Regions from separate parts of the Rhizobium sp. ERR 1071 genome, predicted to be linked through region 1. Evidence: riboswitches for the same ligand, from Rfam matches in the RefSeq annotation. Region 1 holds a riboswitch; each other region holds the start of a gene.
What was found. Region 1 has a riboswitch for thiamine pyrophosphate ahead of thiB (thiamine ABC transporter substrate binding subunit). Riboswitches for the same ligand answer to the same signal wherever they lie in the genome.
Positions count from the first base shown of each region.

Region 1 (10,775 bases):
GCGGTCGATGCGGCCGCTGAGCGGTGCGGTGATCTTGGTGAAATCCATGTCGAGATTGGCGCGATCGACAGCGGCCTGCGCGCCACGCACATTCGCTTCGGCGGAAACGAGATCGCGGCGGCGGTCGTCGAGGGTCGACGCCGACTGGCTGCCCGTTGTCGACAGCGATTGCGCGCGCTTGAATTGTGCATCGGCGAGCGTCAGCGACGACTTCGCGACTTCCAGCGAGGCCGTCGCTTCGTTCAGCGCGGTCACGAATGGCCGCTGGTCGATGACGAAAAGCAGGTCGCCCTGCTTGACCATGGCGCCATCCTTGAAATGCACTTCCTGCAGATAGCCGCCGACCCGCGAGCGCACGGAAACTTCATCAACCGCCTGGAAGCGCCCAATGAACTCGTCGCTGTCGACAACATCGCGGACGATGGGCTTGGCAACCGTGACGGGCGGAGCAGGCGGCGCACCCTGCGCCAGCGCCTGGGCGCCCGAAAAAACGGCAAGAACACAGCTGAACAACACGGCACGCGGCAGCATCGGCATGAAGCCCCCCCTCGAAAAACCGCATGCGGCATCAGGCGCCGTCATCACGGTAAGCGCTCACGAAATTTGTCTGCAACTTTCTACGAAGAACCTGTCGCCATCAGGCGCAATCCAATCAGGCCGCTTCGGACTTCCCCAACATGCGCCACGGGCCACGTCGGCCCGGGGGTATCAACCGGCCCGTCGTCCGGCAGCATGCGTTAATGTATAAACGGTTTATCGGATTCGACAACAGGGAATGAACCGGCTGCGACCGAGCGCAACCGATTGTTTTTTCTGCATAGTAAAGACGCGCATAGGATGAGCGGATATGGGCCTTAGCCCTCCAGCTCCTCGCGCAGCATTTCGAGCTCCAGCCATTCTTCTTCCATCCTGGTCAGGCTTTCGCGCAGCTTTTCCATCTCCGCAGCAAGGCGGTTGAAGGTTGCCGGATCCTTGGAAAAGAGGTTCGGATCGGCCATTTTCTTCTCGCGAGCAGCAATCTCGGCCTCCGCCTTGGCCATTTCCTTCGGCAGGTTTTCGAGCGCGAATTTCTGCTTGTAGGAAAGCTTGCCCTTGCCCTTCGAAGCCTCGGAAGCCGACGCCGAAGCTTCGGCCGACTTCGGCTTTTCGGCCGCCTTTTCAGCCCGCCTGCGTTCCTCGATAGCGCCCTTCCGCTGGGCAAGCATGTCGGAATAGCCGCCGGCATATTCGATCCAGCGGCCGTCCGGATCTTCGGGATCGGCGGGCGCAATCGTCGAGGTCACGGTACGGTCGAGGAAATCACGATCGTGGCTGACGAGGATGACCGTGCCGGCAAAGCCGGACACGATTTCCTGCAGCAGGTCGAGCGTCTCGATATCGAGATCGTTCGTCGGTTCGTCGAGGATCAGGAGATTGGTGGGCCGCGACAGGATGCGCGCCAGCATCAGCCGGGCGCGCTCGCCGCCGGAGAGGTTCTTGATCGGCGTGCGCGCCTGTTCGGGCTGGAAGAGGAATTCCTTCATATAGCCGGTCACATGCCGCTGCTCGCCATTGACGAGCAGGTTCTCGCCGCGGCCATCGGTCAGATAGTTGGCGAGCGTATCTTCCGGGTTCAGCTCCTCGCGCTTCTGGTCGAGCGTCGCGATCTCCAGATTGGTGCCGAGCTTCACCGTGCCGCTATCAGGCTCCAGCTGACCCGTCAGCATCTTCAGAAGCGTCGTCTTGCCCGCGCCGTTCGGGCCGACGAGACCGATGCAATCGCCGCGATGCACACGGATCGAAAAGGGCGCGACGATGACCCGCTCATTATAAGACTTGGTGATCTTGTCGGCCTCAATCACCAGCTTGCCGCTTTCCTGCGCATCGGCGGCCGATGCCTGCACCGTTCCCTGCGGCCCCTTATGGCCGCGATAGCGCGAACGCATGTCCTGAAGCTCGCCGAGGCGGCGCATGTTGCGCTTGCGCCGCGCCGTCACGCCGTAGCGCAGCCAGTGCTCCTCGCGCTCGATCTGTTTGCCGAGCTTGTGCTGCTCCAGCTCCTCGGCTTCCAGCACCTGATCGCGCCAGGCCTCGAAATGGGCAAATCCCTTATCCAGCCGGCGCGAGGTGCCGCGGTCCAGCCAAACGGTCGCGGTCGACACTTTTTCAAGGAAGCGACGGTCGTGCGAGATCAGCACGAGTGCGCTGCGGCTCTTCTGCAGTTCGCCTTCCAGCCACTCGATGGTCGGCAGGTCGAGATGGTTCGTCGGCTCGTCGAGCAGCAGGATATCCGGCTCCGGCGCCAGAACACGGGCAAGCGCTGCACGGCGTGCTTCCCCGCCGGAAAGATTCTTCGGATCCTCTTCGCCGGTCAGACCAAGATGAGAGAGCAGATAGGTGACGCGATAGGGATCATCACCAGGCCCGAGGCCGGCTTCGGCATAGGCGGCAACCGTCTTGTAACCGGCAAAATCCGGTGCCTGCTCGAGATAGCGCACGGTCGATGACGGATGACGGAAGACTTCGCCCGATTGCGCCTCGACAAGACCAGCGGCGATCTTCAGGAGCGTCGACTTGCCGGAACCATTGCGTCCGACAAGGCAGATCTTGTCACCCGGCTCCACCTGCAGGTCGGCACCGGCGAGCAATGGCGCACCGCCAAAGCTCAGGAAGATGTCGTCGAGTTTCAGAATGGGAGGGGCCAAGATCAGACTCCGGAAAGGTCATAAGGGCGGGCAAGAACGATGGCCCTGCCGCTGCCGAGCGAGAAGCGCACGTCGCCTTCCGCCACATTGGAAATGGTGCGCGACGCGCCGAAGGGCAAATGAAAATCGTGCAAGGGGTAACGGGCATTCTCGATGAAGAGACCTGTCAGGTCGCTGAATCCGAGGACCGAAAACAGCGAGCCAGCCGGCAGCGCCAGCGTGAGTTCACCCGGCGGAAGCGGCACCGCCTCCTCGTCACCGGAGGTCAGGAAGATATCGAAGCCCTTTTCGGCCAGATGCACGCCGTAAAGCAGGTGCTGGATCGCGTGATCCGACCGCTCGCCGCCCATGGCACCGGCAAGGATCAGCCTCGTGGCACCGCGATCGATCGCTTCCGAAACGGCGATCTCGCCATCAGTCGCTGCCTTCGCCGCCGGATAGGGTTGCCTTGGAACATTCGGAAAGGCCCCCTGCAGATCGGCAGGCGTGGAATCGAAATCGCCGACCCACAGCTCCGGCTCCGCCCCGAGCGCGAGCGCATGGCGCATGCCGCCATCGGCCGCGATGAAACGGCTGCCGGAAACCGCATCGCGCAATCGCTCCGTCAGGCGAAGCTCGCCGCCAAGCAGGATGGTGAAGGTGGTGGACTGGCTCATGAGGCAAGCCCATAGCGCAAAGTCGTATCCCTAGGGAAGAGCGCCATGCTCAAGAACAACCGCGACAACCGCTCAGTCGTCCGTTTCCTTGATGCGCGCCTGGAAAACCCGCTCGTAGCCGCTGACGTAGCGGTCGAACAGCAGCGAGAAATTCTCGATTTCCTCCGGCGTCCAATCGGCGAAGATGCTGCCGATGACGGAATATTTCTGCGCCTGGATCTCCGACAGCAATCGCTGCCCGAGCGCGGTCAACACCACCACGATGCGCCGCGCATCCGCCTGCGACGCCTTGCGTCGCAACACGCCGCGCGTCACCATGTCGGCAACGATGCGGCTCGCCCGCGACGGATCGATCCGCAGCATCTCGGCAATCGTGCCGACGGTGACTTCGCCCGTCTCTTCCGCCCGCCGCACAACATCGAGCACGTCAAGATGAGACAGCTCGAGTCCCGGCGCGACGCTCTGAATGGCAAGCCTGCCGATCATGCGGCGACCTGTCAGTAGGCGCATGCGCGTCATCGCATGGCCGATACGCAGGAGATTCTCGTCGTCGGTCAGAGCCTGGGCTTCAATTTCACGTGTATTCGTCGCAGATGTCATCTTTCCACCATATCAGAGGCGGTAAAGAAATAAAACATGCAAACAGCATTCACCTGTTGTTGACATTTATATGCTAATGGCACATATATCTCAACTGTGAAAACCGGGCGTCCCGCGCATTCGATCGACCGCGCAACGTTTCGGCCAAGTTCGGATTTCCTGCCCCATGGACATGCAGACAAGCTTCACGCCGCTCGTGGCGGATCATAAGCGGCGGCTTATTCTTTTCCTGTTTCTGATGACCGCCATGTTCATGGCAACTCTGGATAACCAGATCGTCTCGACGGCACTGCCGACGATCGTCGGCGAATTCGGGCATCTGGAGCGCTTCGGCTGGATCGGATCAGCCTATCTTCTTTCGCTCTCCGCCGTCATGCCCGTCTACGGCAAGCTCGGCGATCTCTTCGGCCGCAAATATGTGATGATGACGGCGATCGCGATCTTCACGATCGGCTCCGCCGTCTGCGGCCTGGCCGTCTCGATGGATACGCTGATCGCCGCCCGCGTCCTTCAAGGCTTCGGCGGCGGCGGCATCATGGTCTCGATCTTCGCTGTCAACGCCGATCTTTTCGAGCCGCGGGAACGCGCTCGCTACCAGAGTTACTCGAGCCTGGTGCTCATGGCTTCCGGCGCCATCGGCCCGGTTCTCGGCGGCACGATGAGCGATCTCTTCGGCTGGCGTTCGATCTTCCTCGTCAACGTCCCGATCGGCTTTATCGTGCTGGCCGGCCTTGCTACCATGCTTCCCTATCGCAAACCGGCCCGACGCCCGAAGATCGACTATGCCGGCGCAATCGTTCTTGCGCTGACGACGACGAGCATCGTGCTTGCCGCCGACGGCAGCGAACTCTTCGGATCTCTGCTGTCGCCGCAGTGCCTCGGTATCATCGCCTTCGGCGTGATCTGCGCTATCGCCTGGGTCTTCATCGAGCGTCGCGCACCGGAGCCCATCGTGCCGATGACGTTGTTCCGTAACCCGACATTCGGCCTTCTGCTGATCATTTCGATCACAAGCGGCGCCGTGGCCATCGGCATGGTCAACTATTTTGCGCTCTTCCTGCAGACGACGACGGGCCTTTCGCCATCGATGGCCGGGCTGCTGTTCATTCTCCTGACCGGCGGCATCGTCTGCGGCTCACTATCGGCCGGCCGGCTAATTGCCGCGAGAGGGCGCTACAAGCCCTTCGCCGTCGCGAGTGCTGCCTGCAGCGCCATCGCGTTCGGCTCACTTGCCTTCCTGCCTGCCGGTACGCCCATCGTCATCATCGGCGGCCTGATGCTGCTGCACGGCATCGGCATCGGCCTTGCGCAGCAGGTGCCCGTCATCGGCGTGCAGAATGCAGCGGCTTCCCGTGACGTCGGCGCGGCAACGGGTGCCGTCACGCTCTCGCGCATGGGCGGCGCCTCCATCGCCATCTCCATCTACGGCGCCATCATCGCCGCCAAACTCGGCAATGTTGGTATCTCCATATCAGGCGTATCCGATATCGAGCAGCTGACGCCGAAGATGATGGCGGCTTTGCCGGAAGCAACCCGCGAGGCGGTCGCCAATGCCTATGCGAGCGCCTTCAGCCCGCTGTTCGTGACCGCCGCCGGCATCTGCCTTCTCGGCCTTTTGACCGCGCTGATGCTGAAGAACGTGCAGCTTCCGGGGGCGACGAAGAAATTCGAAAGCCCGGCGGTCGCGGAGGCTGCCGAGTAAATCCTCCATGCTGCAATCGGCAAGGGCATCATTTCCCTTGTCATCCCTTCGTCACAAGGCTAAATCTGCCGACGCTCTAACGGGGTGCCTTATGTCCTTCGGACATTTCGGCTGAGAGGCTTTCACCGGCCAACCCGCGGAACCTGATCCGGCTAACACCGGCGGAGGGATTAGACGCGTGACGAAATCATAGCGCCCTTTTCCCCTTCAAGACGAAACCAAAAAGGAGGCGCTGTCATGCAACACCGTTCGCTATTGTCATTCTTCGCAGGCCTGGCCTTTGCCGCCGGAACGTCGTTTTTTGCTGCCCAGACGGCCGAAGCAGCCGACAAGACGCTGACCATCTACACCTATGAAAGCTTCACCGCCGACTGGGGGCCGGGCGCCAAGGTCAAGGCCGCTTTCGAGAAGACCTGCGGCTGCACGGTCAATTATGTCGCCGTCACCGATGGCGTGGCGCTTCTCTCCCGCCTGAAGCTGGAAGGGACGGGCACCAAGGCCGATGTCGTTCTCGGCCTCGATACCAATCTCATCGATGAAGCGAAGGATACCGGCCTCTTCGATGCCAGCGGCGTCGACACCTCGGCCCTCAAGATTCCCGGCGGTTTCAAGGACGATGTTTTCGTGCCCTACGACTACGGCCATTTCGCCGTGATCTATGACAGCCAGACGGTCAAGAATCCCCCCAAGAGCATGAAGGATCTCGTCGAAGGCGATCCCAATCAGAAGATCGTCATCGAGGACCCGCGCACCTCGACGCCGGGTCTCGGTCTGCTGCTCTGGGTCAAGTCGATCTACGGCGACAAGGCCGCCGATGCCTGGACAAAGCTCAAGGGCCGCATCCTGACTGTCACCCCCGGCTGGTCGGAAGCCTATGACCTCTTCACAAAGGGCGAAGCGCCGATGGTGCTCTCCTATACGACGTCGCCTGCCTATCATATGATAGAGGACAAGACCGACCGCTATCAGGCAGCCGACTTCTCGGAAGGGCATTACATCCAGATCGAGGTCGCCGGCCTCATCAAGTCCTCGCCGAACAAGGAGCTTGCGCGCGACTTCCTCAAATTCATGATCTCCACGGGCTTCCAGGACATCATCCCGACAAGCAATTGGATGATGCCGGTTTCAGCCACTTCGGAGCCGCTGCCGGACGCCTTCAACAAGCTCGTGGTGCCCTCGAAGACCTTCCTGATGAGCCCCGCCGATGTCGACAAGAACCGCAAGGCCTGGATCGACGAATGGCTGGCCGCCACCAGCGGCAACTGATGCCTTGACGATACTCACGGCACCAGAGCGAAGACGCGCCATTTCCGGCGGGGCAGTCAGCCTCGCCGGCATCGTGCTCTTCGTCGGGATCGCCGTGCTCGTTCTGCTCGCCGCCGGCATCGACTCCGGCGGCACCAATCCGCTGGCAGATCCCTACTTGCTGCGCGTCCTGCGCTTCACGCTGCTGCAGGCGGTGCTCTCGACGCTGCTTTCCGTTGTACTCGCTATTCCGGTCGCGCGCGCATTGGCGCGCCAGCCGCGCTTTCCCGGCCGCCTTTGGCTCATCCGGCTGATGGCCGTGCCGATGGGCCTGCCCGTACTGATCGGCGCGCTCGGCCTGCTCGGCATATGGGGCCGGCAAGGTCTGCTCAATCAGGCCCTCGCAACTCTCGGCCTGTCGCATCCTATCAGCATCTACGGTCTTGCCGGCATCCTACTTGCGCATGTCTTCTTCAACATGCCGCTCGCCAGCAGGCTGATGCTTGCCGGGCTGGAACGTGTTCCCGCGGAATATTGGCTTGTGGCCGGCGGACTCGGCATGCGGCCCGCCTCGGTCTTCCGATTCATCGAATGGCCCGTCCTGCGTGGCCTCATTCCCGGCATCGCTGGCCTGATCTTCATGCTCTGCGCCACTAGCTTCACACTGGTCCTGATCCTCGGCGGCGGTCCGGCTGCGACAACGCTGGAAGTGGCGATCTATCAGGCGCTGCGCTTCGATTTCGATCCCGGCCGCGCCGTCATGCTGTCGCTTCTGCAAATCGTCGTCACTCTCGTCATCCTCGGCGCCATGTCATTGTTTCGTGCCCCTGACGATCATGGCCTCACCAGCGGCCGCGCCCTGCGGCGCATCGATGGGCAGGCGCCTGCCCGTCGATGGATCGATGCCGCTCTGTTGTCGGCGGCCACGCTCTTTCTCGGCCTGCCGCTCGCCTCGGTCGTCGTTACCGGCGTTGAGGCGAACCTCTTCAGGCTCGCCGGCCAGCCGATCTTTCTGCAGGCGGCTGCCACCAGCCTGGCGATTGCGCTCGTCGCCGGGCTCCTGGCCGTCCTGACATCCTTTGGGATCATCCGAGCCCGAACGGTGATATCGGCGGATCGCCGCAAGACCTTCGGCCTCCGCGGCCTGGCAATCGTGCTGAGCGGAAGCTCTTCCCTCATCCTGCTGGTCCCACCCATCGTGCTGGCGACCGGCTGGTTTCTGGCACTCCGGCCCTTGGGCGACCCGAGCCGCTTTGCGGCCATTCTGATCGTCGTCATCAACGCGCTGATGGCGCTGCCCTTCGTCATCCGTGTCATCGAGCCAGCCTATGCGGTCCATGTCCGTCGCACCGAACGTCTGGCGGCAAGCCTCGGCCTTCACGGCATTTCCCGCCTTCGCCTCATCGATTGGCCCGGCCTGCGCAAGCCGCTCTTCACGGCACTTTCCTTCGCCATGGCGCTGTCGCTGGGCGATCTTGGCGCGGTTGCCCTCTTCGGCTCGGACAGCCTGATGACCTTGCCCTGGCTGGTCTATAGCAAGCTCGGCAGCTACCGCACCAATGATGCCGATGGATATGCCTTGATCCTTGGCCTGGTATGTCTTCTCCTGACCATTGCCGGCACGGCCGGCCAGGGTGCACGCGATGACGAAAGCAGACGACATGGCTGACGGCCGCGACATGAAGGAACAGGGCATTGCCATGGCCGGTGTCGAGCTGCGCCTCGGCACCCATGATTTCCGCTTCGACTGTGATTTGCCACAGGGCAAGATCATCGCCGTCGCCGGCCCGTCGGGATCAGGAAAATCGACCTTCCTCAATTTGCTAGCCGGCTTCGAACCGCCGGATCGAGGCCGCGTTCTGCTTGCCGGACAGGACGTAACCGGCCTGCATCCCGCTGAACGGCCCGTGTCGCTCGTCTTCCAGGACAACAACCTCTTTGCTCATCTCGACCTCTTCACCAATATCGGTCTCGGCATCAGCCCATCGCTGAGGCTCTCGGCGCAGGACCGGCAAAGGGTTTCGCAAGCCCTGGCGCGCGTCGGCTTGCCCGGCTTCGAGACGCGCAAGCCGGGGACACTCTCCGGCGGCGAACGCCAGCGCGCCGCCTTCGCGCGGGCGCTCGTGCGCGACAAGCCGATCCTTTTGCTCGACGAACCCTTCGCCGCCCTCGATCCCGGCCTGCGCTCCGGCATGGTCGAACTCCTGAAAACCCTGCATCGCGAAACCGGCAATACGGTGCTGATCGTCTCGCATGATCCGGCCGAAGTGCGGCGCCTTGCCGACCACGCCGTCTTCATCGATGGCGGCGCCATCAAGCTCGCCGCTCCCATCGGGACCTTCCTGAAGACGGACGGCATTCCGGCACTGACCACATTTCTGCAACATTGATTGCGTCGCAGCATCTTGCCGCCGGTTTTGCCTTAATTTCGTCGCGGCAAGCGGCTGAAAGTCCTGGGGAATGCTTGCTAAAATACAACGCCGCCACATTTAAACGGAGTCTCGCTATGCAACCGGTGCCAAAATCGGCTACAGCAAGGGGTGGAGACCGTCCGGGTAAATGCGGATCGATGGGGGCGGAAGTAACCTTTGTCGGCGCACGACGATGATCGGCCCGGTAAGGATCAACCGGATTTGGCGCCGAACCGGCATGACAGCGAAATGAGTAGGATGCAGGTCCTGAAGCAGAGCAAGCGAGCACAACGAAGGATCGATGCGACCGTCGCAGCCCGTTTGCGCCGCTTTGTCCCCGTCCTTACGGCCGCGGCGATGTTGAACGGCTGCCAGACGGTGCTGGATCAATCCTACCAGCCGAGCGTTTCTCCCTCCGCCAATCCGCAGATCGTCTCCGAAGTCCAGAAGAACGACCCGCGCGCGCAGATGGGCGCTCGCGAGCATCCGCGGATCCTCGCAAGCTATGGCGGCGAATATAAGGACGCCAAGACCGAGCGGCTCGTCGCCCGCATCGCCGGCGCCTTGACCAGCGTGTCGGAAAATCCGCAGCAGTCCTACCGCATCACCATTCTCAATTCTCCCTCGATCAACGCCTTCGCGCTGCCGGGCGGCTATCTCTATGTCACGCGCGGCCTGTTGGCGCTCGCCAACGACGCTTCAGAAGTTGCTGCCGTGCTGGCGCATGAAATGGCGCACGTCACCGCCAACCACGGCATCGAAAGGCAGAAGCGCGAGGAGGCCGAAGTCATCGCTAGCCGCGTCGTTTCGGAAGTCCTGTCGAGCGATCTGGCCGGCAAGCAGGCGCTTGCCCGCGGCAAGCTGCGCCTTGCCGCCTTCTCGCGCCAGCAGGAGCTGCAGGCCGACGAGATCGGCATCCGCACGCTCGGCCAAGCCGGCTATGATCCTTATGCCGCCGCTCGCTTCCTGAACGCGATGGAAGACTACAGCCGCTTCATGTCGGCCAATTCCGACGTCGACCAGAGCCTGGACTTCCTTTCGAGCCACCCGAGCACGCCGCAGCGGATCGATCTTGCCAAGGCGCATGCCCGCGAATTCGGCGAGGAAGGCAAGGTCGGCGACATCGGCCGCGATTATTACCTGAACGGCATCGATGGGCTGCTCTATGGCGACAGCCCCGAGGAAGGCTATGTGCGCGGCCAGACCTTCCTGCATGGCGGCCTCGGCATCCGCTTCGACGTGCCGCCCGACTTCCGCATCGACAACAAGGTTGAAGCCGTCATGGCGACTGGCCCGGGCGATATCGCCATCCGTTTCGATGGCGTTGCCGATACCCAAAACCAGAATCTGACGAACTATATTTCCAGCGGCTGGGTCACGGGCCTCGATCCCAATTCGATTCAGTCGATCACCGTTAATGGCATGCCGGCCGCGACAGCGCGCGCCTCCGCCGATCGCTGGGATTTCGATGTCACGG
Region 1 covers NZ_VITM01000008.1:182,063-192,837, reverse strand. The annotation lists gene FBZ99_RS24590 (efflux RND transporter periplasmic adaptor subunit) at 1-537, opposite strand, end outside; gene FBZ99_RS24585 (ABC-F family ATP-binding cassette domain-containing protein) at 855-2,684, opposite strand; gene FBZ99_RS24580 (thiamine diphosphokinase) at 2,687-3,340, opposite strand; gene FBZ99_RS24575 (MarR family winged helix-turn-helix transcriptional regulator) at 3,413-3,940, opposite strand; gene FBZ99_RS24570 (MDR family MFS transporter) at 4,107-5,642, shown strand; TPP riboswitch at 5,713-5,829, shown strand; gene thiB (thiamine ABC transporter substrate binding subunit) at 5,880-6,908, shown strand; gene thiP (thiamine/thiamine pyrophosphate ABC transporter permease ThiP) at 6,919-8,556, shown strand; gene FBZ99_RS24555 (thiamine ABC transporter ATP-binding protein) at 8,549-9,277, shown strand; gene FBZ99_RS24550 (M48 family metalloprotease) at 9,656-10,775, shown strand, end outside.

Region 2 (10,775 bases), on a different contig from region 1:
GGCTGAAAGCCTATCACACCGACATGCTGATCTGGACCGGCAAGGAAAAGTTCACCCTAGTCGAACATGAGGAAATCCTTGCGCGCCTGGCTGAAAACGATGCAGATGGCGCCGAGCAGGCAATGCTCAAGCATTTGGAAAGATCGCGCGCGCTCTACACAAAATGAACATCCGTTCTCGCCCCCGCGCCGGCACGGCGCCTGGATGCCCCTGTCGTAATTCCTCCCAAATCCCAATGGAATCTATTGGTACTCAAATGAGGTGTGCGTGATGATTGATTTCTTTCAGCGAAACATGGCGCTTTTCCTGGCCGCCCTGATGACAGCAGTGGCCGTAACACTTTACAATCTGAGCTGCCTTCTGCTCAGGCATCATCATGCGCTGCTGCACAATCTGCATCATGCGGCAGGCGCCCTAGTCCTCCTTGCAGGCTTCTACACCATGATCCGCTACATGCAGGCGCTGCCGGATGATGAAGGCTAGAAATACGCCAAACTCCGAAATTCGAGCCGGCAATTTCAGATAGAGTTCAGCCTGCGCGGCTATATCCTCGCCCTGTCCCGATGCGAAATCGGCGACGCCCTAACCAGGTGTTGCCAATTTCAAACCGGGAACCAGTTTCACAGCTAGTTCGTCGCACCACTCCGGTGCAAAGCCCCATGAACAACTGAGGATATCAAAACGTGGCTGATGTTTGTACGCAAGGCGTGGATACGGGCTTTGTTGCCTTGGGCTATGCCAAGATTGCAATTCTGGGCATCGTGCAGGGATTGACCGAGCTGCTGCCGGTTTCGTCCACTGCCCATATGCGCCTGGTGCCGGCCCTGCTTGGCTGGCAGGACCCCGGTTCTGCCTTCTCGGCTACGATGCAGCTAGCAGCACTCGCCGCGATCGTCTCCTATTTCTGGAGCGACGTTCGTTACGTCACATTTGGGTCGCTCGATGCCATCAGGCAAAGGGACTGGAGCTCTCCTTCCATACGGCTTGCGATCGCCATCGTGATCGCGACCGTACCGATCGTGATCGCCGGTCTGCTGCTGTCATCCTCCCTGAATGCCTGTGGCACCTCGCTCCGCAGCCTTTGGGTGATCGGTATCGCCTGCCTGGTCATGGGCTTGTTGCTGGCGATCGCCGAACTCTACAGCCGCCATCGGAAAGACATTGAGCAGATGACGCTGATCGATGCTCTGTTCGTCGGCATCACGCAGGTCGGTGCGCTTGTCCCCGGCGTTTCTCGCTCTGGTTCGACGCTGACCGGCGCGCTCTTCCTCGGATTGAAGCGTGAGGAAGCCGCCCGATTCTCCTTCCTGCTCGGCTTGCCTGCCATTGCGCTCGCCGGCTTGAAGGAACTGTATGAGCTCCATAAGGCGCATATTCCGATGGAAGCCTGGTCGGTTCTGCTCGTCGGCCTGATCGTCGGCAGCATATCGTCGTTCATCACCATCTGGGGGCTGATGCGCTTCCTGGAGCGCTTTTCGACCTGGCCTTTCGTCATCTACCGAATCGTGCTCGGCGCCGTCATTCTTTTTGGCGTGCTGACCATGGGCTGGGCCTGAGCAAACTGATTTTTAGCGTGCTGCGGACTTAAAAGGTGGCGCTGCTCTGGAGAGCAGCGCCTTTTCGTTGCGGAGCGACTATCCGAAGACCAGGCCGCCATCGACGATCAGGTTCTGTCCGGTAACGGCCCGTGCCCAGGGGCTTGCAAAGAAAAGAACCGCATCGGCAACCTCGTGGGGCGTGGTGACGCGTCGCAGCGGCGTATTCGCGGCTATGATGTCGAATACAGCTTCCGGAGTAGCGCCACTTGCATCCGTCGTGCGCAGAAGGCCGCCGGAGACCATGTTGACGATGATTCCCAGTGGCCCGAGTTCGGCGGCAGCCGTGCGGGTGAGCGACAGCAATGCCGCCTTGGCGGCTGTATAATCGTGATAGGGCACGACGGGGTTTTGGAAGAGATTGGTACCGATCGTAACAATCCGTCCAAAGCCTGCCTGCGCCATCGCCGGCCGCGCCGCTTGTATGAGGTTCAAGGCGCCCTCCAGCGCGGTTTCCAGCTGCCTGGTCATCTCGGCCCAGCTCAAGGCATCCAGCTTCGAACGTGCGTCACCGTTGAAGCTGAAATCAGCCAATGCATTGTGGACGATGGTCGTCGGTACGCCGAAATGCCCGGTCACCTCGAAGACGAGCCGCTTGGTGTCGTCGAGGTCGCGGATATCGGCTTGAAAGGCCTTGGCATGATCGCCGAGCTTTGCTGCGAGCGCCTCCGCGCTCTCGCGGCTGGCGCGATAGTTGACCGCCACTTTCGCACCTTCCCGGGCGAAGGCCGTCGCTATGGCAGCACCAAGGCCGCGTCCCGCACCGGAAACGATGACAATCTGATCTTTGAGTGAGAGGCTCATTTCTCTGCTCCTTGTCTGTTTGGCCAGAGCGCATGGAAATGCTGCACAGGCCCGTGGCCACTTCCGACGGAAAGCTGGTCTGCGGCAGCAACCGCGGCGGCGAGATAAGTCTTGCCAACAGCGACAGCTTCGGGAAGCGACAGGCCCTTGGCGATCTCTGCCGCGATAGCGCTGGAGAGCGTGCAGCCTGTTCCATGCGTATTCTTGGTCGGCAGCCGCTCCGCCTCGAACCAAGTCACATGATCACCGCTTGCGAGCACATCCGGGCTTTCATCCCCTTCGAGATGACCACCCTTGACGAGGACTGCCGAAGGCCCGAGCATGGCCAAAGCAAGCGCCTGACGCGCCATGTCTTCGCGGCTTTTCGCCTCCACGTCATGCAACAGCGCAGCAGCTTCGGGCAGGTTCGGTGTAACGACGGTAGCCAGCGGCAGCAGCCGCGTGGTCAGCACGTCAACGGCATCGGCAGCCAGTAGGGCGGCGCCACCCTTGGCGATCATGACCGGGTCGAGGACGACGGGTACATCGCGATGTCGCGCCAGAATGTCCGCGACGGCACTGGCGATGGCGGCATTAGCGATCATGCCGATCTTGACGGCATCCACATGGACGTCGGCAAAGATCGCATTGATCTGGTCTGCCACGAAATGTGGAGGCACCGGATGGACGCCGGTGACGCCTTGCGTGTTTTGCGCGGTCAAGGCAGTCAGCGCTGCCATTCCATAAACGCCGCGGGCGGAGAAAGCCTTCAGGTCGGCTTGAATGCCAGCGCCGCCGGAGGGATCGGAGCCAGCGATGGATAAGACATTGCGGATCATTGGCGAGCCTCCTTGATGGCGTTCGCGATGACAGTTGTCGCGGCTTGCGGGTCCGGTTGGTCGCATATGGCCGAGACGACCGCGAGACCATCGGCTCCGGCCGAGTAAACGCTTGCGGCATGCTCTGCCTTGAGGCCGCCGATCGCGACTGATGGAACGGGGCATAGCCTGACGATGCGGGCAAGCCCGTCGAAGCCGATCGGCTGCTTGTGATCGGGCTTGGTGGGCGTGGCAAAGACCGGGCCGATCCCGGCATAGTCGACGATGCCGGGATCTATGGAGGAAGCGAGAGCTTCCGTTTCCACCGAGAGGCCGAGGATCATGTCCGGCCCGATCAGGCGGCGTGCTTCGGCGGCATTCATATCCTCCTGTCCGATGTGGAGGCCATCGGCGCCAATGGCGATGGCAGCCTCGACATTGTCGTTGACGATCAGCCGGACATTTGTTCCCTGCAGGATTTGCTTGAGGGCGCGGCCCGTCTCGATCATGGTGGCTGTCGGTGCATGCTTGTCGCGCAGCTGTACGATGGTTGCGCCGCCGGCAATGGCTGCACGGGTGGTTTCAATCATGCCGAGGTTGGCACATAGCACCGGATCGAGGACGAGATAGAGCGAGAGATCGAAGTCTTTCATGCCGCCGATATCCTTGCATTGCGATCCAGCACTTCCGGGCTAAGGCCGGCGAGGGCGTCGAGGAAGCGCCAGGAAAAGGAGCCCGGCCCGTCTGCAGCCGCTCCGGCCTGTTCGCCGGCGACGGCAAAGACCGCGAGCGCCGCAACGGTTGCATCGAATGGATCATCCGGCATTGCCGCAGCAAAGGCACCGACGAGGCAGGTCAGCGAGCAGCCGAGGGCCGTCACCTGCGGCATGAATGACGAACCGCCGGCGATGCGCTTTGCCCTCCGCCCGTCGGTCACGAAATCCGTAACGCCGGTAACTGCAACGACGCAGCCATGCTTTCCCGCCAATTGCCGGGCGGAATCTTCCGCGTGTTCGACGGCGTCGCGGCTATCGACGCCCTGGCCGCGGCTCGTGCCGCCGGCAAGCGCGATGATCTCGGACGCGTTGCCGCGAATGATCGCCGGCTTTAGCTCGATCAATTGCGCGACCGCCTTGCGGCGGAACGTGGTCGCATAATGGGCGACAGGATCGAGGACCCAGGGCTTGCCCGCCTCGTTTGCCGACCGGGCAGCCTTCAGCATGCCCGCAAGCCAGCCGGACGAGAGCGTGCCGATATTGATCGTCAGCGCGCCGGAGATAGCGGCAAACTCGCCGGCCTCCTCTTCGGCATGTACCATTGCCGGCGATGCCCCGGCGGCAAGCATCACATTGGCCGCGATATTCATGGCGACGAAATTGGTGATGCATTGCACCAGCGGAGGGTTAGCCCGCATGGTGCGAAGCAAATTGCCTGCAGTTGTCTGGTCTTGCATATCGCCCCTTTCAGGCGGGCGAGACGCACAGGGACGACGTGCTGGTGCTTTACGAGGTCCCGAGCGACTCCCTCCGCCAGCATGATCTGGTTCAGGTTCGAAGGGTGCTTCTCAGCCCGCCGGATGGCGGACGCCCCTGTCTCTCATCTCTCTTCTTTTCGCAGACAAAGACGGCGCTGTCACCAGCAAATCACAAAAGCCATGCTGGCGAGTGAGATTGCCTGCTTTCTCGGCGACCCATGCAATGGATGCATAGGTGGAGTGATCCCTTAGCTCTGCAAAAACCTGTGGGCTTCGACTATATGTTTCTCATCGAAGCGACGGGAGCGCCAAGCACGGCCGCTCAGCTTCGAAAGCCCAAGGAAAGGGGATCATCATGAACGTAGCACGCTCTTTCAATAACTGGCGCAAGTATCGTCAGACGGTCGCCGAACTGGGCCGTATGTCCACGCGCGAACTGCATGATCTGGGTATCGATCGCGGCGAAATCCGCAACGTTGCCCGCGCAGCGATCGCTCGCTAACGGCCGCACCGGCTCCTAATAAAGCTGAATTATGTCAGCGCCTGTTCCCCTTGAGCAGGCGCTTTTGCTTTATGAATATCACCGTTCCTTTTCGCCGCGCTTGCTGAAGATTGCATCAATTTAGCTCTCTGCTTTTCGCATGGCGCATAACTGCCTTGCAAAGAAATGCCTATGAACTGAGCAAAAGACTGGTATGTTCCTCTTATCGAAGGGATGCATCTCCTCCCGCATCCCTTCGCTTCGCAGACGTCCTTATCCTCCTCCCAGGGACGGCTGCAGGAATAGCGGAACTCCTCCTCCCATCCGCTGTTCGGTTCTTGTAAAAAGCCTGCCGCTCCTCCTCCCGCGGCAGGCTTTTTCGTTTCATGGACCTCCAGAAGATTGGCAATGACCTAACTCGGTCGAGAAGCTGGCGCTCCAACCCAAGCGGCAAGAGCGCTTCCGCATTAAAGTGTGCGCATTCTCCTCTCGCAAAAATGAAGAGTCGCCCCTATGTGCGACCTATGTAGCGCGCTACATCGAAGACCAACCCCAACGTGATTCCCCGAAACAGGAGGATGCCCATGACCGGTTCTGCCGAATATACGCCGCCGAAAATCTGGACCTGGAACAAGGCCAATGGCGGCCAGTTCGCCAATATCAATCGCCCGATTGCCGGCCCGACTCACGAGAAAGAACTGCCGGTGGGACGTCATCCCCTTCAGCTCTATTCGCTTGGAACGCCGAATGGCGTGAAGGTCACCATTATGCTCGAAGAGCTGCTGGCACTTGGTCACAGCGGCGCGGAATATGATGCCTGGCTGATCAAGATCGGCGAGGGCGATCAGTTCGGCAGCGGTTTCGTCGATGTCAATCCGAACTCGAAAATCCCGGCTTTGCTCGACCGCAGCGGTCCGAAGCCGGTCCGCGTTTTCGAATCGGCCTCGATTTTGATGTATCTCGCCGAGAAATTCGGCGCCTTCCTGCCTACCGAGCAGCCGGCTCGGGCCGAATGCATCTCCTGGCTGTTCTGGCAGATGGGCAGCGCGCCCTATCTCGGCGGCGGCTTCGGTCATTTCTACGCCTATGCTCCGACAAAGATCGAATATGCGATCGATCGCTTCGCCATGGAAGTGAAGCGTCAGCTCGACGTGCTCGACCGTCGGCTGGCCGAAAGCGAATATATCGCCGGCAGCGACTATACGATCGCCGATATTGCCATCTGGCCGTGGTACGGCGGCTTGGTCAAAGGCTGGCAATATGGCGCGGCCGAGTTCCTGCAGGTGCAGGATTACAAGAATGTTCAGCGCTGGGCAGAGCAAATCTACGCGCGTCCTACCGTCAAGCGCGGCCGCATGGTGAACCGCATGTCGGGCGATCCATCCGAGCAGCTGCGTGAGCGCCACGATGCCAGCGACTTCGAGACGAAGACGCAGGATAAGCTGGAAGCCGCTGGCTGATACGACAATTCCCTTTTGCTGAAATGAGCTCGCGTTCCTCCGGATCGCGAGCTTTTTATTGCTCTTGCCACCGGCGTTGCCGGTCTCGACAAGTCAGCCTCGCTCCACCTTGCGAAGCATAAAGTTCGGCTGCCGAGGGTCCGCCGCTCGGCATAGAGCGCGGCGCGATCCTGCGAAGCGTTTTCGAGTTCGGCGAAAGAGGAATGCTTCTCCATGCAGCAAATTGCTGACGACTGTACCCTGGATGAGAACGTGACCGCGGGTGCGTCGTCGCAGCAGCGAGGCGAGGCGAGGGGTGCGCTTCTGAAACATCTGGTGTCGGGCGGCGACGAACGGCTGGATTGCGATCCGGTCAGCGGGCTCAACATGTATGGCTATGGCCCCTCGCCCCGACCCGAAGATCTCGCTTTCGGTTCGTCGACGGCATCGACCATCTCCGCCGCCGCCTTTGTCGCGGTCGAATCCTATTACGCGGATTTGACGCAGGAGATGGAAACAAGCTCGCCGAAGGCTATCTACGACCGCGAAATCGGGCGCGTGCGTGACGATCTGCTGCGCTTGCTTGGCCTCAGCCAATCGTCGCAGCCGCGGATCGATGCCATCCTGGCCACATCGGGCACGGACATCCATCTTTTTTCGGCCTCGCTGTTGGCAGGCGAGGACGAACGTGCCCTGATGACCATCACGCTGATGGGGAACGAGACAGGCAGCGGCGTCATGACGGCGTCGGCCGGGCGGCATTTCATGAGCCGCGTCAGCAGCGAGCGAGCTGTCGTCAAGGGTGAGGAATTGCGGGCGGGCAACGCAACGCGCAACGCCACCATTGCTGTGCGCAACAAGGATGGTTCCCTCCGCGCCGAGAGCGAGGTGGAGGAGGAGTTGCGCGGCCTCATCGAACTTGCCCGCGCAGCCGGCCTCAGATGCCTGCTTGTGGTCACGGACGTTTCGAAAACCAGCCTGCTGGCCCCGGGCCTCGGGACCGTTCTGCGTCTGAAGCAGCGCTTCGGTACGTTGCTGGATATCATGATCGACGCCTGCCAGTTTCGCCTGTCGGCGGCGACGATCCACGCCTATCTCGCCCATGGCTTCATGGTTGCGCTCACGGGTTCGAAATTCCTTGCCGGACCGATTTTCAGCGGGGCGCTTCTCTGCCCGCCACAAATGTCGGAACGCTTCAAATCGTGCGCACTGCCGGCGGCCTTGGCGGATTATTGCGGAAAGGCAGAGTGGCCAGAGGGCTGGGCCGCCCGCGATATATTGCCGGAGCGTGCCAATCTCGGCCTGCTGCTGCGCTGGAAAGCCGCGCTGTTCGAGCTCGAACGCCTCGTCGGTATAGCTGAAGATCGTGTGGTCGCGGTCTTGTCCGCTTTTGCCGCGGCAGTCTCTGATCGTCTTGCGAACGATCCGGCTTTTGAGCCTTTGCAGAGCCGGCCATTGGACAGGCGTGAACTGTGGGGCGCATCATCGGCTCTTCGCTGGGACGAGATTCCCTCCATTTTCTCGTTCTACCTGCGCAATTGCACGGATGGCGCGATGCTGACTGCGACGGAAATGGCGGCGGTTTACAAGGCGCTGGCCATCGACGGTGACGGGGTTGCATCCGTGCGTCTCGGGCAGCCCGTTCGCTGCGCCGATTTTGGCGATGTACCGGCAAGTGCCCTTAGAATTTGTTTGAGCGCGCCGCTGGTCGTGGCTGCTTCCAAGAGCGATGAAGCGCTTGCGACGGTGATCGCGCAAGCGATGCTGGTTCTGGATCGCACCGCCGAGGCAGCGGCTCGACTAAGCGCCGGTTCCAACATCAAGGAGATGCGCCGCAGTGCCTGAAGCGCGTGGTGGAAACCCGCTTCAGCTGGCATAGTCCGCTCTTGGCGATGGATCACGAACCTCGGCGCTCGTCCCCGTCAAAACCAGCGAAATCGCCTCTGACGATGCCGTGCCGCTGGAGCTTGTCGTAGAAAGTCTTCCTGGGAATGCCGAGCGCTTCGATAGTACGGCGCACATCGCCATTGTTCTGCGACAGGGTTTCGCGGATGAGTTCGGCTTCGTAACGTTCTACTCGAACCGGCAAGGGCAAACCTTCGTCGGCCGCCGGCACCTCGTCGGATTTTGCCGTTGTTGCCGATTCGAGGCCGAGCACGAAGCGCTCGGCAAAATGCGAGAGCTCGCGAACATTGCCCGGCCAGTCGTGCTGTTGCAGATGGCGGCGCACCGCTGTGGATAGGGCCGGCACCTCGCGCTTGAAGCGTCCGGCGGCGCGATCGGCAAAATGGCCAAAGAGCAGGGGGATGTCATCGCGCCGTTCACGCAGTGGCGGAATAGAAAGTGTGACGACGTTGAGGCGATAATAGAGATCCTCGCGAAAATCGCCGCGTTGGCGAGGATCGGCGAGATCGACCTTCGCCGCCGCCACGACGCGAAGATCGACAGGACGGACTTCGTTGGTGCCGAGCGGCGTCACCTCGCGCATCTCAAGCACACGCAGCATCTGCACCTGGATCGCAGGTGGCATGCTTTCGATCTCGTCGAGAAACAGGGTGCCGGAGCTGGAATGCTCGATGCGCCCAACGCGCTTCTTCTGCGCGCCGGTAAAAGCGCCTGGCTCATGGCCGAACAGCTCGCTTTCAATCACGGTTTCGGGCAGGGCGCCGCAGTTCAGCGCAACGAAATTGCCCTTCGCGCGCCGGCTCCAGCGATGCAGCAGGCTCGCCACCACTTCCTTGCCGCTGCCGGTCTCGCCCGTGACAAGCACATCGACATCCGTATCGGCGATCTGCCGCAGCGTATAGCGCAGCCGCTCGATGGCGGGCGTCTGGCCAATCAGGGGCAGATCGCCCTGCGCCTGCTCCGCCGCTTGCCGCAATGCCCGATTCTCCAGGATGAGCCTTCGTTTCTCAGCCGCGCGTCGCACGCTTTGCACCAGCCGGTCCGTGGCGAAGGGCTTCGCGATGAAATCATAGGCGCCGTCCTGGATCGCCTGCACCGCCATCGGAATATCGCCATGACCCGTCATGAGAATGACCGGCAGATCGGCGTCGAGCGTCTTGATGCGGGCAAAGAGCTGCAGTCCATCCATCTGCGGCATGCGGATATCGGAGACGACAACACCCGCAAAATCGGCGTCGAGAACAAGAAGCGCTTCGGCTGCGGCAGAGAAGGCGGATACTGCGAAACCAGCCAATTCCAGCGTCTGTTTCGTCGCCCTCAACAGATCCTTGTCGTCGTCGATGAGGAAAACGGGGAAACTCTCATTCATGGTGTGGCCTTGCGCAAATGGACGGTGAAGCGTGTGCCGCTGCCATTGCTCTCGACATCGATCCGGCCGCCATAGTCGACGACGATATCTTTTGAAATGACGAGACCAAGGCCGAGACCCTTTTCCTTGGATGTATTGAAAGGGGTAAACAGCGAATCGAGGATCGTCGCTGGAATACCGGGGCCGTTGTCCGAAACTACGACCTCGACCTCATTCGAAGTTTCGCGCACCGACACCTCCACCTTGGCCTGATCGCAGCCTTCCAGAGCTTCAAGAGCATTCTGAAAGAGGTTGATCAGCACTTGTTCCAGTCGGATGCGCGTGCCGACAACACCAAGGCCCGTTGGCGGCAACTCGATCTTGAGCGCATCCAGGCGACCCGCAAAGCGGCTCCTCAGCAGAACCACGGCTCCTTCGATCACGCTTCTGAGGTCGACTGGCTCCGGTGCGGTCCTTCCCTTGCGGGCGAAGGCTTTCAGTTCTTCGGTGATCGTGCCGATACGCTCGGTCAGCGCCGCGATCGCAGAAAGGTTTTCCTTCACCGGCTCTGTCTGCTGCCGATCAAGGAAGACATTGGCATTCTCCGCATAGGCGCGGATTGTCGCGACCGGCTGATTGATTTCATGCGCGACGCCGGCGGCGACCTGACCCAGGATGGCAAGGCGATTGGCTTGCACGAGATCCTGCTGCACGCCTTGCAACTTGGCTTCCGTCGCACGGTGGTCGGCAATTTCCGCCTCCAGCCGGTCGCGGGCCTGGCTGAGATCCTCCGTGCGCTCAAGAACCCGGCGCTCCAGCTCCTCACGCGCGATCCTGTTGACAGCGATCTGCATGGCGGAAACATCGCGGCGACGCAGCAGGAAAGCGGCGAATGCGAGGATCGGCAGAAGGACGGTCAAGGCAAGGAAGCG
Region 2 covers NZ_VITM01000004.1:632,260-643,034, forward strand. The annotation lists gene FBZ99_RS17600 (transcriptional regulator NanR) at 1-167, shown strand, start outside; gene FBZ99_RS17605 (hypothetical protein) at 271-483, shown strand; gene FBZ99_RS17610 (undecaprenyl-diphosphate phosphatase) at 684-1,556, shown strand; gene FBZ99_RS17615 (3-oxoacyl-ACP reductase) at 1,635-2,399, opposite strand; gene thiD (bifunctional hydroxymethylpyrimidine kinase/phosphomethylpyrimidine kinase) at 2,396-3,217, opposite strand; gene thiE (thiamine phosphate synthase) at 3,214-3,849, opposite strand; gene thiM (hydroxyethylthiazole kinase) at 3,846-4,649, opposite strand; TPP riboswitch at 4,701-4,797, opposite strand; gene FBZ99_RS17635 (DUF1127 domain-containing protein) at 5,026-5,172, shown strand; gene yghU (glutathione-dependent disulfide-bond oxidoreductase) at 5,736-6,611, shown strand; gene FBZ99_RS17645 (hypothetical protein) at 6,825-8,435, shown strand; gene FBZ99_RS17650 (sigma-54-dependent transcriptional regulator) at 8,488-9,864, opposite strand; gene FBZ99_RS17655 (sensor histidine kinase) at 9,861-10,775, opposite strand, start outside.
Region 2: linked by a shared signal. The riboswitch ahead of thiM (hydroxyethylthiazole kinase) and the one ahead of thiB (thiamine ABC transporter substrate binding subunit) in region 1 are both predicted to bind thiamine pyrophosphate.

Region 3 (10,775 bases), on a different contig from region 1:
TGTGGAGCTCCAGCGTTTCCCGGGCAAGGTTTTCATTGAGACCACGTTTCTTGTTGGCATTGGCCTTGGAGTTCGGCCCGATCGATTGCTGGTTGTCGAGATAACCGAGCATAGCCGGATGGGTCTCGACAGCGAGCAGCATGTCGGCGAAGCGCCCGAAGACATGCGGCCGGATCGCCTCGCGCTCGAAGGCGCCGGCAATCATATGCACCTCCTCGCTCTTCGACACGGCGACAGCGAAATGGTTTGCCCAGAACATGGCAAGCCGCTCGCCAAAGCCGATCAATGGCTGCCGGATCGTGCCGTTGAAGCGGGCATCCACTTCGGCCAGCAGGACCTGCTGCGGAAGGTAGGGCATTGCGGGCTTTTCCAACTTCTCGACTGCCTTGCCGATGACTGCCGCCATGGCCTGGTTACTTGGCTGGACCTGATTGTTCGGCTGCCCTGCCGTGGCGCCGGAAGGCTGTAGCGGCGGCTTCTGCGGCGGCTGCGGGCCTTGCATCTGCTTGTCCTGCGGCACGGCGGCGACAGCGGCTGCGGCCTGCTGTCTGGCCTCCTTGCGCTGTTCCTGGAATGCGTAGAGAGAAACGAGAAGATCGGCCGTCGATTGCAGCTGCGGCCCGACCGGAACCGGGACGAAGCGCTCGGTGATTTCTTCCAGCAACGCGCCGCGCGGATCCGATGCGATCGACGTGGCGCCGTTGTGGTCCGCTCCTAGCCCAAAGCGGGAAAGAGCGAGCGCGGCATAAACATCATTGGACTGCTGGGCCATGGCCATGCCAACTCCTGCATCAAACTTGCTTCTTTAACGCAGGCCTGGTTTCCATCCGTCGCTCGGCAAGTATGATCATTTTGTGGCAGCGGCTTTAGGCATGCTGCGGCGGACCAGGCTTTCCGCCAGCGCCCGACGCTCGTCGTAGGAAAGCCCTGCCGCAAAATCGACGGCACGCTGCTCCAGCTTCGCCCTCAAGGCAATATCGGCATCGCGCGCCCTCGCCAGCGCGGCCGAGAGCGCCTCTTTATCCAACGCCGGCTGCCCAAGAATGGAGGCGGCGTCGACCTTGGCCTGTTGTGCCTCGAGAATGATCTGACGTTCGTCCTTGCGGGCTTCGTTGAGCGCGGCGCGCAGAGCCTTCTTCTGCGCCGAAGGCAATTGCTCGCCGGCAAGCGGCATCATCCCGGCCCGCGCCTGCGTCTTGCGTATCCAGGTCAGCCCACCGCCGGCCAATGCTCCGACCAGGAACGTATTCAGTACCAAAAGAAAAATGACCACTATTCGAAAGCTGCGTTCCGTCATTGGCTGTCCTGCTGTGCTGCACCCGCGTCCGGCCCTATATCGCCGAACATGGTCGCGGTTCCGTCGGAGACGACTGAGGTATCGGACGTCAAGCTCGGGGCCAGGACGGCGATGGCGATGCTGCCGGCAAGCGCGCCGGCTATGCCGACACCCACGAGGCCGATGCCGGCCGAGCCGAAGCGAAACCAGTTTCTTATCGTCAGGCGGCGAACGAGCTTTGCGAGAATTCGCTCTTCAAGGCCGGCATGGCGAGGCTTGACGACGTAGGTGTCGAGCAACGCATCCAGATCGGCCGCGCGCGCAAGCGTTTCGGCGGCGGCGGGGCTCTTGGCAAAATCCCGAGCGGCCGCCCGCTCAGCCTGCGGCCATCGGCCGATATCGCCGCCATACGCCGCGGTCAGCGCTTCAAAGCGATCGGCATTCATCGGACCCGCGATATTCTCAACCATCGCCCTCATCCTTCAACAAAAGCGCCTGCAAGGAGCGCCGTCCACGCGCAAGCAGGCTTTCCAGTGCGTCGACGCTGACGTCCATGATCTCAGCTGCCTCGGCATTCGACAGCGCCTGATAGTAAACCAGAATGATCGCTTCGCGCTGCCTGGGCGCGATCATCTGCATGGCCCGTTCCACGCGCCTGGACGGATCGTCCTCGCTCATCAAGCCCGCATCCGGCGCCGGCCCTTCATACTCGACATCGGGTGGATGCTCGGCAAGAACGTCCTTGCGACGCCGCAGGCGATCATAACAAAGGTTGGTCGCTACGCGGTGCACCCAGGTGCTGAAGCGGGCATTGCCCTGGCGCCAGCCGCCCGCATTGCGCCAGACGCGCAGGAATGTTTCCTGCGCTACATCCTCGGCCTCGGTCGCATCACCAAGCATGCGGGTTGCCACGGCAACGATGCGCGGCAACTGCCGTGTTATCATCATGCGCATCGCCGGAACATCGCCCGCAGCGATGCGACCGAGCAGGTCCTCATCAGGGTCGCCACTCTTGGGCGCGCGATCCCACTTCATCGACAATCGCTACCGCTCCAATTTCCTGCGATACCGCCATGACACCGGGGCCTCGGGACTCTCGGCCGGCAAATCCCGCCTCGCCGTCAACTTCGGCAAGCGGCGCCACTTAGATCGCAGCATCTCGGTCAGCGTATCATCCTTCGACATCAAACACAGGCTCACAAGGATTGAACGCCGCACTTGCCGAATTCCGTCGCTTTCATGTCGAAGGTTTTCGAATTTTCTTTTCGAGCCCAAAAGGCATCTATCGGGTAAAATATCAGGCAAAAACAAAGAGCCGGCTCGCCCGGAGGCGGGAGTTTCAACCTTCCCTGCCCGGGGCTTGCCGGCACTTCGCATGATGAAATGCGAAAGTTCAGGCTCGATCAGAGCGTCAATAAGTCGCTCGTCGTCAGATCCTGTTCATTGTTCGCGTAGAAGCTTCCGAAATCCGGCATCTGCGGTTGCTGCGCCTTCATGGCCTGCTCGAACTGGCTCTGCGTCAAGGATCCGGCGCCGGACGTGTCGAGGCTCTTGAACAGCGATGTTGCCTGGTCCTCGCTTACATCGGAAGGACGGGCGGCCACGAATTCGGATTCGCTGACGCTACCGTCGCCGTCCGTGTCCATGGAGGAAAATGCAGTGGAGAGATCGTCCTCGCTCATCTGCCCGCCGCCCGGTGCGGGACGGCCGTGATGGCCTGCCTGCATGGCTTTTGCGAGCTGCGCCTCGGTGAGAGAACCTGTATTGTCGGTGTCGAAGCTCTGGAACAATTGTTGCGCCTGGGTTTCGCTGACGTCCGACGGGCGTGCGGCCACGAATTCCGCTTCGCTGATATTGCCGTCGCCATTGGTGTCCATAGCGCTGATCATGTCGCTTTGGCTGCCATCCTGGCTGCCGGTTGCGGAAGTCTGCTGAGTACTTGACGTCGAACTGGTGGAGTTGCTGTCGGAATCCGATGTCGAACTATCGCTGCCGATGCCGGCTTGCAGATTGAGAATCATGTTCATCAGCTGCGCGACGAGCTGTTCTGCCGAAGCGATCTGAGACTGATCGTCCGAAGACGAAGAGGAACTCGTGCCGGAAGAACTGCCCGACGAATTACCGGAGGAGCTGTCGGACAGCAGGGAGGCGATAGAATCGTCAGCCGTCGACGCTGTCGAGCGCGAGGTCTGGTATTGATAATAATTGCTCGATGAGATCGAGTAGATGCTCGTCATTGGGGCCTCCAGATACGAGCGTTGAGAGGAACTCGGATGGCTTATGCATACGCGACTTGAACACAATCGATATGTGCGGATGGACTTGCGAACGCCGCCGATCAAACGCATCTAGCGCCCCAACTTGACCGATGCATCTTTTCCAGAGCAGGCGTACCCGGGATCACCCCAGCAATATGTATGTCGCCATCATGGCTATATCGGCATCTGCACATTTCGATTTTCACTTCCCAACGCGGGGAAATTGCACAAGGAAACTTGCGCGTGGCTTATAGACGCTTGACGAAAACATCCTGTTGCGATTTCCTTCCTCGATTTTTAGGGAATATATAAATTCCGCCACTCTGTTGCGCATTGCTGGTATATGGGCTCCAGCACTGAGCGGCATTGATGGATAAAGAATATCAAGAAGAGGGGCACAGCTTGAACATCGGTTTCTGTGGAGAGGTGAATGAGGCGAACTAAGGAGGAGGCGGCGGAAACGAGGAGCGAGATTTTGCAGTCTGCAAAGGCTTTGTTCCTCGACAAAGGCTACGAGAATGTCAGCCTAGAAGAGATAGCCGCAGCCGCTGGTGTCACGCGGGGGGCAGTACACTGGCATTTCAAGAACAAGCAGGGGTTGATGTTCGCGATTCGCGACGAGGCCCAGCAGCCGTTTCAGGAATTGGCGGAGCGAATGTCCAAGGAGCTGCCGCCCAATCCACTCGACCTCATTGCCGATACGATAGCTGCGATATTCGACGACGTTCACGGTGATCCGCGCAAGCGCAGCATGTTGAAGGTGATGATGCATCTTGACATGGCATTTTGCGACGGGACGACAAGCCGGGCGAGCTCGTTCCGGCACGACATGCATGAAAATTTCGAACGCATTTTCACCTTGATGGATGAAAAGACGAAGCTTCCGGCTCCGTGGACGCCGGATACGGCTGCTTCCGCTCTGACAGCGGTCATCGGCGGCCTGATCACCGAATGGACGCTCGACCGGGGCAGTTTCGAACTGGTCCCGTGTGGACAGATGTTCATAAGGATGGTGCTAAAGACCTGGTTCCCGCTGGCACAGACGCAGGAACTGGCAATTACCGCGATGTGACGATATCGGAAAAAGCAGACAGCGGTTTTCCCTTCTGAAGTGAAGAGAACCAACGATAACGGCCTTAAGCTTCTGCTGGGCGCTGAATCGATTGCCAAAAGCTGGAAATAAAAAAGGATCCGGAGGGAAAGCCAGATCCTTTGCTTTGATCGGAGGTCAACCGATCGATGGAAGAAGCCTGACGGATTGGAACGTCAGGCTTCTCATACCCGGCGCTAAGCCGGGTAATTCAATATTAGAAGCTACGCTCGAAGCGCAGGATACCAGCCCACTGATCCTGGTTCACGGAATCGAAGTTGGTGTAGGAGACTTCCGGCTCGATGAGCAGGTTCTTGACCGGGTTCCACTTGACGTTCGTGGTAGCGGCAAAGATCTTGGAGTCGGTGTAGGCGAGCTGGAGGTTCCACTTCAGCTTTTCGTTGATCGGAACGCCAACGCCGCCCCAGACAGCCCAGTCACCCCAGCCGCACTTCGATTCATCGTTAACAGGGCAAGCCGAACGATCGAGGTTGGTGCCGGCGTACTTGTTCAGCTTGTCGCCGTCCGTGTTCCAGCCGCCCATCAAGAAGGCCGAGAAGGTACCGAAGTCAGCGTCGACGCGAGCCTTGATGGCGCCTTCTTCGACGATGGAGTCATAACCGCCGACGACCTTGAAGCCCCATGCGCCGGACTTGAAGCCAGCACCGGCAACGACGTCAGGAGCGTAGTGGTTGCCCTTGTCGTCAGACCACCAGCTTGAGCCGTAGGAGGCGCCGGAGCCGCTGGAATTCGAGTCTTCAACCGAGACGACAGCCGTGAAGCCGTTGCCGGCATCGTAGGTGTAGGTCAACTGGTTGAGTTCGTACGGACCGTCATAGATCACGTCGTCGTTGATGACGTCGCCGGCGTAGCCGATGTAGTAGTTATACTGCGAATCGGCCTTACCGACCAGGAAACCGCCGAGGCTGATGTTGGCGAACAGCAGCTTGGTGGAGGTCGAGTTGCCGTCGTTCCAGTCCCAACGGATGACCGTGTTGGTCTTCAGCGGGCCGTACTCGGTGTCGGTCGCGGTATCGACGCTCAGCTCGGCGCGGGTATGCCAGAGCGTACCGTTCTTGCTGTTCGGGTTGTAGGCATCGTACCATTCGCCTTCGGTACGGACGCGGCCGCCGATCTTGAGGCAGGTTTCCGTGCCCGGAATGAAGAAGTAGCCAGCACCGTATGCGTCGCAGATGCGAACGTATTCCAGCGGCTCCGGCTCGGCGGCGACGATCGCGTCTGCTGCGTGGGCACCGGATACTGCCGCCAGAGCGGCAGCGGAGCCGAGAAGAAGGCTCTTGATGTTCATTTTAAACTCCTGGTTGTATTATGCATTTCTATTTTACCGCGAGCGCAAAACTGGAACACTGCCCTGGGGATCGGTTTGGTCTAAACACGACCGGGCAGCCCGGCAAATACGCACCTGATGTTGGCTTGAGTCCCCTCGAACCTTCATGATTACCCCCGCGGCAAAAGGTTTTGAAATGCCTCTACCGATCCGACCGATTGCTCGACCGTAAGACAACTTATGTCCTGTATTGGATTTACAAACAGCCCGTATGTTTGTCAATTATATGAAGGGCGCTGGGGCGTTAGTCTTGGCCTCTGTTGCTTAAATGCAACTGGCGACCGCAGGCCATGGCGGCACCGGCAGAGATCGCAAAGATGTCCCTGTTCACGAGAACGCCTGCCAGTCAGGGCCGTCACCGCATTTAAGGCCACCGCGATGTCGGCGGTCGATGACGACCATGGCTGCCCAATCTGGTTATGATATGGCCATCGGGAATTCCACGGCACAATGACCGGTCGGTTTGAGCAAAGATCAGCAATGAAATTCAATAATTCGCTACACACAGAAATATTGAATTTTCCTAGATTCCGGCGACTCGCGCCATCGGAGAGGGAAAATCGCGAATGAATGAGAACCGGCTGATCTTCATAGCGACCCCCTGCTTCGGCGGCCTCGTTACCAAGGACTACATGCAGTCCATTTTCTCACTGATGCAGACGGGAGCGCAGGCGGGCATACAGCTGACGCTGGCTCTGCTCGGCAATGACGCCCTGATTACCCGCAGCCGAAACACGCTTGTCTCGTCCTTCCTGAACGATACGACGGCGACCCATATGCTCTTCATCGACGCCGACATCAGCTTCGAGCCCGATCAGGTCATGAGGCTTCTGGAAGCCGATAAGGATGTGGTCGCCGCCATGTATCCGATCAAGGATTATGATTGGCAGACGGCGGCCCGTATCAATTCAGCAGACGGCGAAACACTTGCGGCAGCCGCACTTCACTATGTCGGCACGCCACTTGTCGGCCAGGTTGCAGAGCGTGATGGCGATTTCGTCAGCGCCATCTATGCAGGTACGGGCATGCTTTTGATCAAGCGCAACGTTATAGAAAGAATGATCGCGGCCTATCCGGAGCTGCGCTACAACGCAATCCACGCCTATCCCAGCACCAAACGCTCGCCCAGCACCCAATACGCCCTGTTTGAATGCATGGTCGAGGAGGGAACGGGGATCTATCTCAGCGAGGACTTCGCCTTCTGTCACCGCTGGCGCGCCCTCGGCGGCAAGATCTGGCTCGATACCGCGAGTAAGCTGTCCCATACCGGCCCCCATCGCTTCGTCGGCAATACCACACCACGTTACTAAGGCGCGACAAGTCCGCACGATGATCTGCGCGATAAAGTTGCAATTCGACGGGCGCGGCAATGGTCAATCTCCCGGAAAATGCGACCGCCGCTGCGGGGTTGACAGAGGACAAGAGTAAGGCATAGCCTTTTGACATTCACCAGGGGGGTCCCGGCAAGGGGCTGAGATACTGCTGAACAATACGGCTATGCCGGTTGTGGGCGCAGTGACCCGTTGAACCTGATCCAGTTCATACTGGCGTAGGGACGGTGCAAGCGCTCGAGGCTTCGGATTCCCGCCTGGATTCCATGCCGGCGTCTTTTCATCATTCCGGCTGATTGACTGGGTCTCCAACTGCAACTTGGAGCCTCACACCATGAACATTGCCGCAAAAAACCTCACTCCGACCGTCACCACCGGCCCGCTGCCGGCCTCTCGAAAAATCCATATCACCGGGGATATCCATGCCGATATCCGTGTGCCGATGCGCGAAATCAGCGTCCATCCGACATCGGGCGAGCCGCCAGTTATCGTCTACGATTCGTCCGGCCCCTATACTGTCGAAGGTGCAGATATCCGCATCGAAGAGGGCCTGCCGCAGCTGCGCCGCGATTGGGTTCTCGCCCGTGGCGATGTCGAGGCTTATGAAGGCCGCCATGTGCGTCCCGAAGACAACGGCTTCGTCACCGGCGAACGGCTGACACCGGAATTTCCGGCCAAGCGCCAGCCACTGCGCGCCAAGGATGGCAAGGCCGTCACTCAGCTCGCCTATGCGCGTGCCGGCATCATCACCCCGGAAATGGAATTTATCGCCATCCGCGAAAATCTCGGCCGTAAGGCGAAGGCAGAAGCCTTGATCCGCGATGGCGAGAGCTTCGGCGCGCATATTCCCGATCACGTCACGCCTGAATTCGTTCGCCAGGAAGTTGCGAGCGGCCGAGCGATCATTCCGGCCAACATCAATCATCCCGAAAGCGAGCCGATGATCATCGGCCGGAATTTCCTGGTGAAGATCAACGCCAATATCGGCAATTCCGCACTCACCTCCTCCATGGCGGAGGAAGTCGAGAAGATGGTCTGGGCAGCACGCTGGGGTGCCGATACCGTCATGGATCTTTCGACCGGCCGCAACATTCACAATATCCGCGAATGGATCATCCGCAATTCGCCGCTGCCGATCGGCACGGTGCCGCTCTATCAGGCTCTGGAAAAAGTCGGCGGCATCGCGGAGGAACTGACCTGGGAGATCTATCGCGACACGCTGATCGAGCAGGCCGAACAGGGCGTCGACTATTTCACCATCCATGCCGGCGTGCGGCTGCACTACATCCCGCTCACCGTCAACCGCGTCACCGGCATTGTCTCGCGCGGCGGCTCGATCATGGCCAAGTGGTGTCTCCATCACCACAAGGAGAGCTTCCTCTACGAGCATTTCGAGGAAATCTGCGACATCTGCCGCGCCTATGACGTCTCCTTCTCGCTCGGCGACGGCTTGCGGCCCGGTTCGATCGCCGATGCCAACGATGCCGCGCAGTTTGCCGAGCTCGAAACGCTCGGCGAACTGACGAAGATCGCCTGGGCCAAAGATTGCCAGGTGATGATCGAAGGCCCCGGCCATGTGCCGATGCACAAGATCAAGGAGAACATGGATAAGCAGCTCGCCGTCTGCGGCGAGGCACCCTTCTACACGCTCGGACCGCTGACGACGGATATCGCACCGGGATACGATCACATCACCTCGGGCATCGGCGCTGCGATGATCGGCTGGTTTGGCACGGCGATGCTGTGCTACGTCACGCCGAAGGAGCATCTCGGCCTGCCCGACCGCAACGACGTCAAGACCGGCGTCATCACCTACAAGATCGCCGCGCATGCGGCCGACCTCGCCAAGGGTCATCCGGCCGCTCAGGTCCGCGACGACGCATTGTCGCGTGCGAGATTCGAGTTCCGCTGGGAGGACCAGTTCAACCTGTCGCTCGATCCGGATACCGCCCGCAGCTTCCACGACGAAACCTTGCCGAAGGAGGCTCACAAGGTCGCGCATTTCTGCTCGATGTGCGGCCCGAAATTCTGCTCGATGCGGATTTCGCACGACATTCGCGCGGAGGCACAGAAGGAAGGGCTGGAAGCGATGGCGGCGAAATATCGGGAGGGCGGCGATCTCTATATGCCGGTCGAAGCCCCTACCCAGCCGGCCGAGTGACATGCGCATCCTCATCAAAGGGGCCGGCGTTGCCGGCCTCACGGTCGCTCACGAGCTGATCCGGCGCGGAGCAGAGGTCACGATCTCGGATCCAAGCCGGAATTTTCATCGCGCCGCCTCCTGGCTTGCCGGCGGCATGCTGGCGCCATGGTGCGAGCGGGAAAGCGCTGATGAGGCTGTGCTCGAGCGCGGTCGTGATTCCGCCGATCGATGGGACGCGATTCTGCCGGGCAAGGTCGTCCGCAACGGAACGCTCGTCGTCGCGCCGAACCGCGATCAAAACGAGCTGAAGCGATTCGCCAGCCGCACGACAGGCCATCGCTGGGTGGGCGAAGACGAAATCGCCGCTCTTGAGCCTTCGCTTGCCGGCCGGTTCCGCCTGGGCCTGTTCTTTCCGCAGGAGGCGCATCTCGATCCCCGCGAGATCCTGCGATCATTGAAGGACGATCTATCTGCAAAAGGCGTCACCTTTGTCGACGGGCACCTGGATGATGATAGGTTCTCCGACATCGTCGACTGTACAGGGGCTGCCAGCATCGGCAGCATCCGCGATTTGCGCGGCGTGCGCGGCGAAATGCTCTATCTGCAAAGCGACGAGATCTCGCTTTCGCGCCCCGTCCGCCTGCTGCATCCGCGTTTTCCCGTCTATATCGTGCCGCGCGGCAACGGCCTGTTCATGGTCGGCGCGACGATGATCGAGACCGATTTCAAAGGGCCGATCAGCGCCCGTTCGCTGATGGAACTCCTGAATGCAGCCTATGCGCTGCACCCGGCCTTTGCCGAAGCCGCCGTGATCGAAACAGACGCCGGCATCCGACCTGCCTTTCCTGACAATCTTCCCCGCGTAACGCGCGAGGGAGGCACCGTCTTCGTCAACGGCCTTTATCGTCACGGCTTCTTGCTGGCGCCGGCGATGGCCGAGAAAGCCGCCGATCTCGTCTTTTCCGGACACAACGAAAGGAGTCGCCAATGCGCCTGATCATCAACGGCGAAGCGCAGATTGTCGAAGTCACCACGCTCTCGCAGCTTCTCACTGCGCTCGAATATGAGGGGGAATGGCTGGCAACCGCCGTCAACGGCGAGCTCATCCATAGCGACGAGCGCGATGACCATACCCTGACCGACGACGACAGGATCGAAATCCTCACTCCCATGCAAGGAGGTTGACCCGTGCTTGAACTCTATGGAACCCAAATCGCATCGCGCCTTCTTCTCGGCACGGCGCGCTATCCCTCTCCGGTCGTACTGGCGGAAGCCGTCAAACGTTCCCAAACCGAGATCGTCACCGTGTCGCTGCGCAGGGAAACGGCA
Region 3 covers NZ_VITM01000004.1:448,511-459,285, reverse strand. The annotation lists gene FBZ99_RS16855 (DUF1800 domain-containing protein) at 1-772, opposite strand, end outside; gene FBZ99_RS16850 (periplasmic heavy metal sensor) at 848-1,297, opposite strand; gene FBZ99_RS16845 (hypothetical protein) at 1,294-1,746, opposite strand; gene FBZ99_RS16840 (RNA polymerase sigma factor) at 1,739-2,311, opposite strand; gene FBZ99_RS16835 (EF-hand domain-containing protein) at 2,680-3,513, opposite strand; gene FBZ99_RS16830 (TetR family transcriptional regulator) at 3,965-4,606, shown strand; gene FBZ99_RS16825 (porin) at 4,842-5,933, opposite strand; gene FBZ99_RS16820 (hypothetical protein) at 6,539-7,282, shown strand; TPP riboswitch at 7,414-7,546, shown strand; gene thiC (phosphomethylpyrimidine synthase ThiC) at 7,638-9,464, shown strand; gene thiO (glycine oxidase ThiO) at 9,466-10,443, shown strand; gene thiS (sulfur carrier protein ThiS) at 10,434-10,631, shown strand; gene FBZ99_RS16800 (thiazole synthase) at 10,635-10,775, shown strand, end outside.
Region 3: linked by a shared signal. The riboswitch ahead of thiC (phosphomethylpyrimidine synthase ThiC) and the one ahead of thiB (thiamine ABC transporter substrate binding subunit) in region 1 are both predicted to bind thiamine pyrophosphate.